2 linked regions of the Hymenobacter swuensis DY53 genome follow. The protein of the gene in region 1 binds, or shares a complex with, the protein of each later gene. Links are inferred from orthologs where the notes say so. Each region holds a gene or a part of one and is shown on either strand. Other genes may lie near its edges. The genes, in order: HSW_RS13100 and accD.

The links.
Region 2: the proteins of HSW_RS13100 (region 1) and accD are in contact, whole or in part, in a solved structure (PDB 8UXZ), measured with the Escherichia coli proteins. The link is inferred for Hymenobacter swuensis DY53 from one-to-one orthologs.

What each region holds. Positions count from the first base shown.
Region 1 is NZ_CP007145.1:2,722,072-2,729,091, reverse strand. The notes cover bases 2,168-5,059. They hold HSW_RS13100 (acetyl-CoA carboxylase carboxyltransferase subunit alpha), read left to right. Parts: upstream 2,168-3,085; coding sequence 3,086-4,033; downstream 4,034-5,059. Other genes in these bases: HSW_RS13095 (MBL fold metallo-hydrolase), read left to right, coding at 4,184-5,032. Outside these bases: HSW_RS13120 (ADP-ribosylglycohydrolase family protein), read left to right, coding at 1-742; HSW_RS13115 (DASH family cryptochrome), read right to left, coding at 835-2,154; HSW_RS13090 (patatin-like phospholipase family protein), read left to right, coding at 5,116-5,928; HSW_RS13085 (1-acyl-sn-glycerol-3-phosphate acyltransferase), read left to right, coding at 6,017-6,586; HSW_RS13080 (hypothetical protein), read left to right, coding at 6,704-7,020. UniProt on the Escherichia coli protein: Component of the acetyl coenzyme A carboxylase (ACC) complex. First, biotin carboxylase catalyzes the carboxylation of biotin on its carrier protein (BCCP) and then the CO(2) group is transferred by the carboxyltransferase to acetyl-CoA to form malonyl-CoA.
Region 2 is NZ_CP007145.1:3,761,384-3,767,011, reverse strand. Bases 1-2,755 are described here. They hold accD (acetyl-CoA carboxylase, carboxyltransferase subunit beta), read left to right. Parts: upstream 1-811; coding sequence 812-1,699; downstream 1,700-2,755. Other genes in these bases: HSW_RS17385 (OmpA family protein), read left to right, coding at 1,964-2,668; HSW_RS17395 (OmpA/MotB family protein), read right to left, coding at 1-550. In the rest of the region: HSW_RS17380 (OmpA family protein), read left to right, coding at 3,032-3,736; HSW_RS17375 (endonuclease III domain-containing protein), read left to right, coding at 3,827-4,588; HSW_RS17370 (radical SAM protein), read left to right, coding at 4,687-5,628.

The sequences.
Region 1 (7,020 bases):
TGCCGATGGCTTTAGCGTAGCCAAAGCGGCCGACTACAGCCGCCGCTGGTACTACGAAAACTTCTGGACGCCCCACGGCCGCGTATTTGATATTGGCATCACCACCCGTGAGGCCCTGAGCCGCCTGCAATCCAACCCCGACCTGATTCTGGCCGGCGGCACTGATGAATACAGCAACGGCAACGGCGCCCTGATGCGGATTCTGCCCCTGGCCTTCTACCAGCCCGAGGCCCCGCTACCGGAACGGTTTGCGCTGATCCGTGAGGTTTCGGCCGTCACCCACGGGCATATCCGGTCGGCGGTGGCGTGCTTCCTGTACCTGGAAGTAGCCCGACACCTGCGCGGCGGCCTGACGCCGGCCGCCGCCTACGCCGCTATGTGCCAACAGGCTCCGGCCCAGCTCCTGGAACTAAAGATTCCGGCTCATGAAGCCGACAAGTTTGAGCGCATCCTCAGCGGCCGTCTGCCGAATGTATCAGATAAGGCAATTGATAGTGGTGGCTACGTAATGGCCACGCTGGAGGCCAGTCTCTGGTGCCTGCTCCGCCACGAAACCTATGCCGAAACCGTGCTGGCCGCCGTCAACCTCGGCGACGACACCGACACGACCGGAGCTGTAACCGGCGGCCTGGCCGGCCTGTACTACGGCGAGGCCGCCATTCCGCCCGAGTGGCTACAGGTACTGGCCCGCTGTACCGATATTGAAGACCTTGCGCACCGAGTGGCCAAGCAAGCCAGCTAAAAAAGGTTCTCCGGATTTATCCGGAGAACCTTTTTTGTGTTTTTACAGGAGGTGTGTACCCGGAGTAGGGTGCAATCTGAGTGAAGAGGGGCTTACGGCTGCTGCCAGGTGCGCACGTAACGGCCCTGACGGTCGTAGCGCTGGGCCTGCTGGTCCACGTCGAAAGCGGTGTCGCGCACATCGGTGCCGGTGCCGGCAATGTATTTCCAGTTTCCCCAGTTCGAGGCCGGGTCGTAATCGATGAGCTGGTGCTCAAACCAGGCGGCTCCCCAGCGCCAGTCTTGGTGCAGATCATGGATGAGGTAGCTGGCCACGTTCTGGCGGCCGCGGTTACTCATGAAGCCGGTGGCGGCCAGCTCGCGCATATTGGCATCCACGAAGACATTACCGGTACGGCCCTGGGTCCAGCGCTCAAACACGGTGCGGTCGGGGTTGATGGGTTTCGGCAGTTGGTCGCGCAGGCCGCGCCAGCGGAAGAAGTCGACCCCGGCGCGTAGGGCTAGCAGCCGGAAATAGTCGCGCCACAGCAGCTCCAGGCGCAGCTGCATGGCCCCCTTGCTGCGGGCCCCGTGGGTGGCATCATAGTCGTCGATGGCGGCCCAGATCTGGCGGGCCGAGAGGCTGCCATTAGCTAGCCAGGGCGAAAACTTGGTGCTGAACGCCTCCCCCAGCAGTTGGTTGCGGGTGTCGTCGTAGCGCCCGATGAGGTGGCGCTCCACGGCGTAATCATGCAGGCGGGCCAGGGCAGCGGTTTCGCCCCCGCCCAGCGCGGGCAAGGCCGAGCGCCGGTCGCGGAGCCGCCCGACGGGAGCCGGCTGACCCAGCGCGGCTGCCAGCGCCGCGGCCGTAGGCAGCACGGTCGGCGTAAAGCCCGTGGGCAGCGGCGGCAACTGGCTGGGGGCAGGCTCCGCGGGCCGCACCGTCATTTTGGAAAAGACATCAAACCGGAACTTGCTGAACGAATAGGGCAGGCTGCGCACCGGAATGGGCAGATCGTGGGGGCGTAGCAGCGTCAGGGTTTCGAAGAAGCGCAAGGGGACTTTCGGGCTCAGGGCGGCTTCCAGCGCATCTTCGGTTTCCCATTCCTCGGTGGTGTGCTCAGCGCTGGCCCAGATGGCTTCGGCCCCTGCCTGCCGGGCTAGGGCAGGCAACTCTTCCTCGGGCCGACCCACCACAAAGTGAATGCCGCTGCCCAGGGCGGCGTAGCGCTGCTGTAGATCGGCCAGGGTTTCGAGAAGGAAGGGCAGCCGGTGCGGGCCGGTGCGCGGTAACTCCAGGTAAGGGTCGGGCCCCATGGCTACGGGGTCGAAGCAGTAGACGGGCAGCAGGGCCGTGGCGTGGGGCGGCAGGGCTGTCAGCACGGCGTTGTCGTGCAGGCGCAGGTCGTTGCGCAGCCAGTACAGAACGGTCATCAGGCAAACAGCAGCTTGGTTAAGAGGCTAACAGGTGACCCGGCGAATCTTCCCGGCCCTTGTGCTCTGCTTTTTCCTGGAATGCTGCTCCCTTGAATCTGAAAGAACGTAATTCCTCGCATGTTCGGAATTACGTCTTGGTTGTCTAATACGCTCTCAGCCAGCCGGAAAAAGCAAAAGGCCCTTCAGATTGCTCTGAAGGGCCTTTGCGGTCCGGACGGGACTCGAACCCGCGACCTCCGCCGTGACAGGGCGGCATTCTAACCAACTGAACTACCGAACCAGTTCATCTTACCGGGCAGACCGTGTGTCCTTCCGTTTTGATGATACAAATATAGAAGGCCGGTTTTGACCGTGCAAACAAAAAACTGCCTTGGCTGCCTATTGTACGGGTTTTTGCGGAGGTATTGTTCTGTTCCTAAACAGGATAGCGGCTGAAAAAAAGTTTTAAATAATTTTCTAATCTGTTCTGCTGGTCTTGAAAAACAACTGTCCGGATACAGAAGTACATAGCAATGCGTATTTGCCAGCTGGAGACTGGATTGGCCCTGGGCTAAAAAGCAAAAGGCCCTTCAGATTGCTCTGAAGGGCCTTTGCGGTCCGGACGGGACTCGAACCCGCGACCTCCGCCGTGACAGGGCGGCATTCTAACCAACTGAACTACCGAACCAGTTCATCTTACCGGGCAGACCGTGTGTCCTTCCGTTTTGATGATGCAAAAGTAGAGGGCCGGATTGGACTATGCAACCGTGCGGCGGAAAAAGATTGAAAAAAGAAGCCAAAAAACCTGTTTCAGGCTGGCTGTCAGAGAGAAAATTTTTTAGAGAAAACGGCCCAGGCGGGCAGCGTGCGGTATCCGGCCCTTCGCTTACCTTTGCTTCCTTCTCTTACCTACCCATCGCACCTTCAAACGACGCACCCTGCCGTGGCAATGCTCCTCGATTTCGAACAACCAATTGCCGCTCTCGAAGGCAAGCTCCGCGAAATGCAACAACTGGCCCTCGACAGCCAGGTAGATGTTTCGGAAGCAGTAACGGCCCTCGAAGCCAAAATTAAAGCCCTTAAAAAGGAAACCTATCAGAACCTGACCCGCTGGCAGCGCGTGCAACTCTCACGCCACCCTGACCGGCCCTACACCCTCGACTATATTGAGGGCATGAGCGAGAAGTTCATTGAGCTGCACGGCGACCGGACGGTGGGCGATGACAAGGCTATGGTGGGCGGGTTCGGCGAAATTGATGGCCGCTCGGTGATGTTCATCGGGCAGCAGAAGGGCCGCAACACCAAGCAACGGCAGTTCCGCAACTTCGGTATGCCCAATCCCGAAGGCTACCGCAAGGCCCTGCGTCTGATGAAGCTGGCCGAGAAATTCGGCAAGCCCATTGTAACCCTAATTGACACGCCGGGCGCGTTTCCGGGCCTGGAGGCCGAGGAGCGAGGCCAGGGCGAGGCCATTGCCCGCAACCTCAAGGAAATGTTCCTGCTGAAGGTGCCCGTCATCTGCATCATCATTGGTGAAGGAGCTTCGGGCGGAGCTTTGGGCATTGCCATCGGCGACCGGGTGCTGATGCTGGAAAATACCTGGTACTCGGTGATTTCGCCGGAATCATGCAGCAGCATCCTGTGGCGCAGTTGGGACTATAAGGAGCAGGCTGCCGAAGCCCTTAAGCTCACGGCCACCGACATGCTGGGTAACAAGCTCGTGGACGGTATTGTGAAGGAGCCCCTGGGCGGTGCTCACACCGATGCGGCCACGATGATCAAAACCCTCAAAAAGACTATCCTCAAAACCCTCGACGAGCTGGAAGCCCTGCCCACCGAGGAACGCATCAGTCAGCGCATCGACAAGTTCTCGAATATGGGCGTGGTGCTGGAGTAACCGCAAGCGGTTAAACAACTCCTTGTCATCCTGAGCGGAGCGAAGGACCCCATCACAGTTGAACGAATCGTTGCAATGTGATAAGGTCCTTCGCTCCGCTCAGGATGACATTTTTTTATTCCTTTACCGTCTCAACCCCACCCACTCCTTATGACCGTTCATACACTCGATACCGGCCTGTTTAAACTGGATGGCGGCGCCATGTTTGGGGTGGTGCCCAAAAGCATGTGGCAGAAGCTGGTGCCCGCCGACGACAACAATATGTGTACCTGGGCTTTGCGCTGTCTGCTAGTGGAAGATGGCAACCGCCTCCTGCTGGTAGATACGGGCATTGGGAGCAAGCAAGACGACAAGTTTCGGGGGCATTTCTATCTGCACGGCGACGATACGTTGGAAAACTCGTTGCAGCAGCGTGGCTTTACCTCCTCGGATATTACCGACGTGTTTCTGACTCATCTGCACTTCGACCACTGTGGTGGTGCCGTAGTGCGCACGCCCGACGACAAGCTGCAACTGGCCTTCCCCAATGCCATGTACTGGAGCAACCAGGCCCACTGGGACTGGGCCGTAACGCCTAATCCGCGCGAAAAGGCCAGCTTTCTGAAGGAAAATATACTGCCCATTCAGGAAAGCGGCCAGCTACAGTTTCTGAGTTCTTCAGCAGGCGTTCCTACTGCTCTGTCCAGCATCCGGGAAATTATGTACGTTGACGGCCACACCGAGAAAATGATGCTGCCGGTACTCAGCTACAAAGGCCGGACGCTGGCTTTCGTGGCCGACCTGATTCCGAGTGCCGCCCACGTGCCGCTACCCTACGTAATGGGTTACGACGTGCGTCCACTCATGACGATGCAGGAAAAAGAGCACCTGCTGCAGCGGGCCGCCGCCGAAAACTGGGTGCTGGTGCTGGAGCATGATGCGCAGCACGAGTGTATTACAGTGCAACACACCGAGCGAGGTATTCGGGTGGCGGAATCATTTCGGCTGGCCGATTTGTAAAGCTGAGTTCAATCAATAACAACAGCCGCCTGAGTGCCCGTTGGTAGTGCACGTAGGAATCTTACATATAGGTGCATAGTTGTATGAATGCTCTGACGCAGACAAGGAACGAACCACCAAAAGTACCTGTCCTGGGACTGGCGTTATCGGGTGGCGGAGCGCGGGGCATTGCCCACTTGGGCGTATTGGCAGCTCTCGACGAGCTACAGTTACCCATTGGCCGGCTGGCTGGGGTATCTTCGGGGGGTATTGCGGCGGCCTTTTACGCGGCGGGCGTGTCGCCCCGCGAGATTTTGCGGCTGTTGCAGGAACTACGCATTTCGCGCCTTACCCGTATTGCTCTCAGCCGCTACGGATTGCTGCGCATGGATGCGGTAGGTGTGCTGTTTGAGCAGCACCTGGGAGTGGGTTGCACCTTCGAGCAGCTGCGGCTGCCGCTGACTCTGGTAGCTACCGATTTGCTGGCGGGCTGCTCAGTGCGGTTTGCAAGTGGGCTGCTGGTGCCGCCGCTGCTGGCTTCCTCGGCCGTGCCTATTCTGTACCGGCCGGTAGAATATCAGGGGCGGCAGCTGGTAGATGGCGGCCTGCTCAACAACCTGCCCGTGGAAGCCCTGCTTGACCCGCTGCAGCCGGAGCTGCGCGTTGTGGGGGTGCACTGCAACCCGCCCAATCCCGAAGCGCAGGTCAACAACTTCCGGGCCCTGGTGGAGCGTACCCTAAACCTGGCCATTGGCGGCAACACGGTGGTAAGCAAACAGCAGTGCCACTTGCTGCTGGAGCCGCCGGAACTGTGCCAGTACCGTACCATGAGCTTCCGGCGGGCCCCGGAGCTATTCGATATCGGCTACCGGTACACGCTGGAGCAGGCCCGGGCTTTGGAAAACCTGCTGTGCTAAGGTGGCAGCGGGTGCTTACGGGGCAATTTTCTAGCTTTGGGATACGGTAGCCTTCCCAAACCCATCCGGCTGCTGCTTTTACCTGATTATGGCGCGTAAAACTTCTACCTTCTGGTACTACATTTCGAAGGCTATTTTTGCCGTGGCCGGCTGGCGTCTCGGGCCGCAGGTGCCGCCTGAAATCAAGAAAAGCATGATGATTGCCGCGCCGCACACCAGCAACTGGGACTTCATTTTCTCTCGGGCGGCTTTCTTTCTGATGGATGTCGACGTGAAGCTCACCATTAAAAAAGAGTGGACGACCATTCCGGTGCTGGGCGCGTTGGTGCGCAGTTTGGGCGGGCTGGCTGTGGACCGCAGCCGCAACAACAGCCTCGTGGATGCCATGGTGCAGCTTTTTAAGGAGCGAGACGAGTTGGTGATTCTCATCACGCCCGAAGGCACCCGCAAGTACCAGCCCAAATGGCGCAAGGGCTTCTACCACGCTGCCCTGGGGGCCGGCGTGCCCATTCTGCTCGGCTACCTCGATTATAAGAATAAGGAAGCCGGCGTCGGCTCTGCCTTCTGGCCCACCGGCGACTACGAAAAGGATCTGGAAGAAATCAAGGCGTTCTACCGAACCAAGCAGGGGCGCTTCCCGGAAAAGGGCGTGCGCTAGGCACGGCGGATGCTACCAGCAACAGCAGCGGCGGAAAGCAGCGGTTCGGCCGGCTGGTTTTCCGCCGCTTCCGTTATCTTGCCATGTGCACGCTTTACTTCCGCCTGCCGCTGCCTCATGGAAAAGCTACAAACCCTGGTCTGGCTGCTGATTGGGCTGGGCGTGTTCATCTGGCGTATGGTGCAGAAGGCGCGGGCCACCACCCAGCAGGAGCAGCGGGAGCGGCCCCGTACCACCGGCAAAGTACCGCCGTTGCCCAGCGGGAGCTTTGATGAGTTGCTGAAGCAGATGCAGGCCCAGAACCGTTCGGCTGCGTCCCCAACGGCCGCTCCGGTTACGCCGGCCGGCCGGCCGCTGCCCCGGGAAACCACGCCGCCCGCCCGCAGTCTGGAGCGCACCGAAACGGCCGCCCGCTCTCTGGAGCAGCCTATCAC
Region 2 (5,628 bases), 1.0 Mb from region 1 along the record:
CGCGCAAGGCGTTGCTCACGCTGGCTTTGAGGGCGTCCACGGCCTTGTCCTTCTCGGCCAGGGCTTTCTGCAGTTCGGCCAGGCGCGCCTCGCGGGCCGTGAGGTCAGCCGTGAGCTTGTCGATATCGGCGCGGCTCTTGCGCAGGTTGGTATCCAACTCGCCCAGCTCGGCTTCGCGGCGGGCCAAGTCCTTGGCTACCTTGTTGTAATCCGCCGATTTATCGGCCATGGCCCGGTCGGAGTTCTTCAGCAGCTTGTCGTAGCTGTCGGTGAGCTGGGTGTTGAGCTGGCGGGTACGGCGCAGGTTACGGCCGGTTTCGGTGGAGTCATCTACCAAACGGCGGGTTTCCACCCGCAGCTGCGCCAGCTCATCGGAGGCCTTTTTAAGCTCCGTCACGGCTTGGCGCTGCTGGCGTTCCAGGTCGGTTTTGGCTTGTTCAGTAGCCGTCTGACGGGCTTTTAGGTCGTCATATTTTTTGGAGGCCACGCAGCCCGGCAGAGCCGTAGCCGCCAGCAGCGCACCGAAAACAAAAGCAGGCAGGTTTTTCACGGAGAGAAAAGATTGAGCGTACAACTTCAGGACTGCGGCATCAGGCGCAGATGTATTGAACGGCAAGGTAAGCCGTGCCTGCCGGATGTACTACCGGCCGCTGCTCTGGTTGGGCTACCACATCCTCAATCTTTGTCTTACCTTGATTCTCGTTTCGTGCTTTTGGATTCTGCCGTAACTTGCACCTTGGCAGCCGGGGCCGCAGGGGCAACCGTCGCCGGCCTTTTCCTCTCTCACTGACCTAAGCATCCCATCTGAAATATGTCATCCTGGTTCAAGCGTAAAGAAAAAGGTATCGTCACGCCGACGGAGCAGAAAAAAGAGACGCCCGACGGCCTGTGGTACAAGTGCCCCGAGTGCAAAACCGTGGCCACGATGGCTGAGCATAAGCGCCTGCTAGCTACCTGTGGCAACTGCGGCCACCACGACCGGATTGATGCCGCCGACTACTTCGATTTTCTCTTCGATAATCACCAGTACCAGGAACTGGATGCCGATATGCATTCGGCCGACCCATTGGGCTTTGTGGATACCAAGGCCTACCCGCAGCGCGTAGCCGCTACTGAAAAAAGTACCGGCCTGAAAGATGCGGTGCGCTCGGCCCACGGCCAGCTGAATGGCCTGGGCTTGGTGGTAGCAGCCATGGATTTCAAGTTTATCGGGGGCTCGATGGGCTCGGTGGTGGGGGAGAAGATTGCCCGCGCCATCGACTATGCCCGGCAGAACCGCCTGCCCTTTCTCATGATTTCCCGCTCCGGTGGGGCCCGCATGATGGAAGCTGGCTTCTCCCTTATGCAGATGGCCAAAACCTCGGCCAAGCTGGCGCTGCTGTCCGAAGCCGGCTTACCCTATATTTCTCTGCTGACGGACCCCACCACGGGCGGCGTAACGGCTTCCTTTGCCATGCTCGGCGACTTCAACATTGCTGAGCCCGGCGCACTTATCGGCTTTGCTGGGCCGCGCGTTATCAAAGAAACCATCGGCAAAGATTTACCCAAGGGCTTCCAGAGTGCCGAATTTGTGTTGGAACACGGCTTCCTCGATTTCATTGTGGACCGCAAGGAGTTGAAGCAGAAACTTACGGAATTGCTGACTATGCTGAAACCCGTCGAAGTTGCTGTTCCTGAGGCTGCTACCTCTGTTCGGTAGAGTGCCGGCGAATACGTTCGTAATTTTCGGCAAGCTTTTTGGCAAAGCCCGTTAAACGCGCATTTGGCGAGTTTAACGGGCTTTTCGGTATGGCCTACCGAAAGGCTGCTGCCTGAATATCGGCTGGTATAGCGTTGAGCTTATATTTGCCGAACATTTTTAACCAAACCACAGTAAGTACCCCGGAAACCGATCAATCCGGTTCTTCTCTCTCACCCAAGCTTTACTACCATGACATCTCGCAATTCGCTTCTGACCTTGCTCATGGCCTTCGTGCTCTTCGTGAGCTCCTGCGCCACCACCCGCAACCCCAACATTCCGGAAGCCGATACCAACGGTACGGGTCCTCGCAAAACCGGCATGAGCAAAACGGCTAAAGGCGGTCTGCTCGGTGCTGGTGGCGGAGCCGTAGTTGGTGGCGTACTAGGACGCGTAATCGGCGGCAAAAACGGCACGGCTGCCGGCGCTATCATCGGTGCTGCCGTGGGTGGTACCGGTGGGGCACTCATCGGCCGCAAAATGGACAAGCAGGCCGAAGAACTGCAGCGTGATATGCAGAACGCCAAAGTGGAGCGCGTAGGAGAGGGCATTAAAATCACCTTCGACTCGGGTATCCTCTTCGATACCAACAAAAGCGACCTGCGGGCTGCTTCCATGACGGAAATCCAGAAAATGGCCGAAGTCCTGAAGAAATACCCCGATACCAACGTACTGATTGAAGGCCACACTGATGCCAGCGGCTCGGACGCCATCAACCAGCCCCTATCGGAGCGGCGGGCCCAGGCCGTGGCTAACTACACCACCTCGCAAGGGGTTGACGCTGCCCGCGTATCGACGCAGGGCTACGGCTCCAGCCAGCCCATCGGCGACAACACCACGGTGGAAGGCAAGCAGGCTAACCGCCGGGTAGAAGTTGCCATTTTCGCCAACGAGAAGATGAAGAAGGCTGCCGAAAAAGGCACGCTGTAAGCCAACTGGCTGCGCTACAAGAAAGCCACCCCAAACGGGGTGGCTTTTTTTGTTTCGGTACTTGACCGAGCCAACCAAACTCAACACCGGAAACAGGATTTTTACGCGCCGGTTATTCTGTGGTGCAATAGAAAATGCCTGGTTTATACATATTTTGTTCTGCTTTTCGGAAGGCTGAAAATGCTGCTCTAAATAGAGGGAAGAGGTTTTTAATAATATTTATGGCTGCTTTTTCGTTTTTGGCAAGGTGGTTGCAAATTGCTGCTCGGAGCCGAATCTTTCAGGCTTGTTTTGTACCGGAGCCGTTGAACTCCTCATTTTCTGCTTACTTCACACCAACACACTCTAACCCTCCCCAAACCCATGAAAAATCTTCGTTCGTTGTATGCATTGCTGCTGGCGGTGCTGCTGCTGGGCAGTAACTATGCTGAAGCCCAAACGACTACTACCAAGAAACCCTGGAGCAAAACCGCTAAAGGTGCTGTTATAGGTGGTCTGGGCGGGGCAGCCGGTGGCGCAGTCCTAGGCCGCGTAATAGGGGGCAAATCCGGTACGGCTAAGGGGGCCATTATCGGGGCTGCCGTGGGTGGTGCCGGTGGCGCGCTGATCGGCCGCCGCATGGATAAGCAGGCTGCTGAGTTGCAGAAAGAAATGTCGGGCGCCAAAGTAGAGCGCGTGGGAGAAGGCATCAAAATTACTTTCGACTCGGGCCTGCTGTTTGCTAAAAACTCTTCGTCGCTCACGTCTTCTGCTCAAGCAAACATCCAGGATCTGGCTAAAACCCTCATCAAATACGGCGACACGAACGTCATCGTAGAAGGCCACACCGACACCAGCGGTTCCGATGCTATCAATGACCCGCTTTCGCAGCGTCGGGCGCAGGCAGTTGCCAATTATACCCAGCAGCAGGGCGTAGATGCTTCGCGCTTCACGGTAACCGGCTACGGCTCGAAGCAGCCCGTAGCTGACAACTCCACGGAAGCTGGCCGCGTTGCCAACCGCCGGGTAGAAATTGCCATCTTCGCCAACGAAAAACTGAAGAAAGCCGCTGAAAAAGGCACCATCTAATCTTTCGGAAGTAAGGATTTTTGGACGGCCCCGTCACCAGTCTGGTGGCGGGGCCGTACTGTTTCCAGTGCCTTCCGTTGCATAACCTCTATGTCCATTACCTACAACTCACCAGCCGCCGAGAAAACCTGGCAGGATCATGTTCTGCTGAACCAGTTTTACCCACCGCTCACCCTGGATAACCCGCGTAGGTCGCCTATGCGGGAACTGATTTCCACGGTTCTCTCGCACCGCACTACGCATGCCGATGAGGAACTGGCCTACGACCGAATGCTGGAGGCTTTCGGCGACTGGGCCCGAGTGCTGGCCGCGCCTACTGCTGCGCTGGCCCATGCCATCCGGACCACCCGCTGGCCCGATACACAGGCCCCGCGCATTCAGGAGATACTGCGCCGTATTCAGGCAGAGCGGGGAGAGTTTGCGCTGGATTTTCTGGCCGACTGGCCTACCGAAAAAGGTATGGCATGGCTGAATGATATGCCGGGCATCGGGCTGAAAACGGCTTCTCTGGTGCTGCTGTTCAACTTTCAAAAGCCAGTGCTGCCGGTGGATACGCATGTTCACCGGATTGCCCAGCGCGTAGGCATGATTGGCCCCAAAGCCTCTGCCGATAAAGCCCACCAAGTGCTGCTGGAACAGCTACCTAAAGACCCTCTGGTGCTGCTCAACTTCCATAAACACAACTATTGGCACGGCCAGAAAATCTGCTTTTTTGCCAAGCCCGACTGTGCCCGATGTCCGCTCAAAGGCTTCTGCAATTACTACTTGGAGCACTATGGCCCGGCTACTCCGGAGGCCCTGGCGGCTACGCCTGCGCACTGGGATACCGCTTGGGGGACGTTGCCGCACTAGGCTTTCTGTCGCGCAGCCTGAACAAGCGGCCGGCTCTGGCGTTTTAGCTATTAGCTTTGGCGCGGCGTGCAGCTGCTATCCGCCAACAGTCAAAAACTATGCGTCTTGTTCGTCATCCGGTTCTGTGCAATTACTACGTTACCTACCGGTGTAATGCCAAGTGCTCCTTCTGTGACATCTGGGAGAAACCCTCGCCGTATATCACCCTGGCCGATGTGGAGCAGAACCTGCGGGACCTGAAGCGGCTGGGCGTATCGGTAGTGGACTTTACGGGCGGCGAGCCACTGCTGCACCGCCAGATTCATGAGTTTGTAGGGTTGGCGCATGATATGGGCTTTATCACGACGCTTACCACCAACTGCCTGCTATACCCGAAGTACGCCGAGCGGCTGCGTGGTAAGGTGGATATGCTACACTTCTCGCTCGATTCCTCGGAGAAAGAAGTGCACGACAAGGGGCGGGGCGTAGCGTGCTTTGATTTCGTATTGGAAAGCATTCGGGTGGCACGGGAGCTGGGTGAGCGGCCCGATGTGCTGTTCACGGTATTCCGCGAGAATCTTAAGGATCTGGAGCGGGTATACGACGAAATCACCCGACCCAACAAGCTGGTCCTGATCCTCAACCCGGCTTTTGAGTACAATGCCGTGGCCGCTGGGGAGCAACTGACCGCTGAGGAGTTGGATTACCTCTCGGCCTTCGGCAAGCGGCCCGGGGTGTACCTCAACGAAGCATTTATTCAGCTTCGCCGCGACGGAGGCAACCACGTAGCGGCACCGGTGTGCCGGGCCGCCAGCACCACGCTGGTCATCTCCCCCAGCAACGAACTGGTTCTGCCCTGCTACCACCTGGGGGAGCAGAAATTCCCTATCGAAGGTGGCCTGCACACGCTATATAATTCGGCTGAAGTGCAGCGGCTGGCCGCGCTGGAAGGCCGGCTGCCGCAGTGCGAAGGCTGCACCATCAACTGCTACATGCAGCCCAGCTTTGCCGTTGAAACCAGTAAGTATTTCTGGCAAGCCCTGCCCAGTACCCTCAAGTAC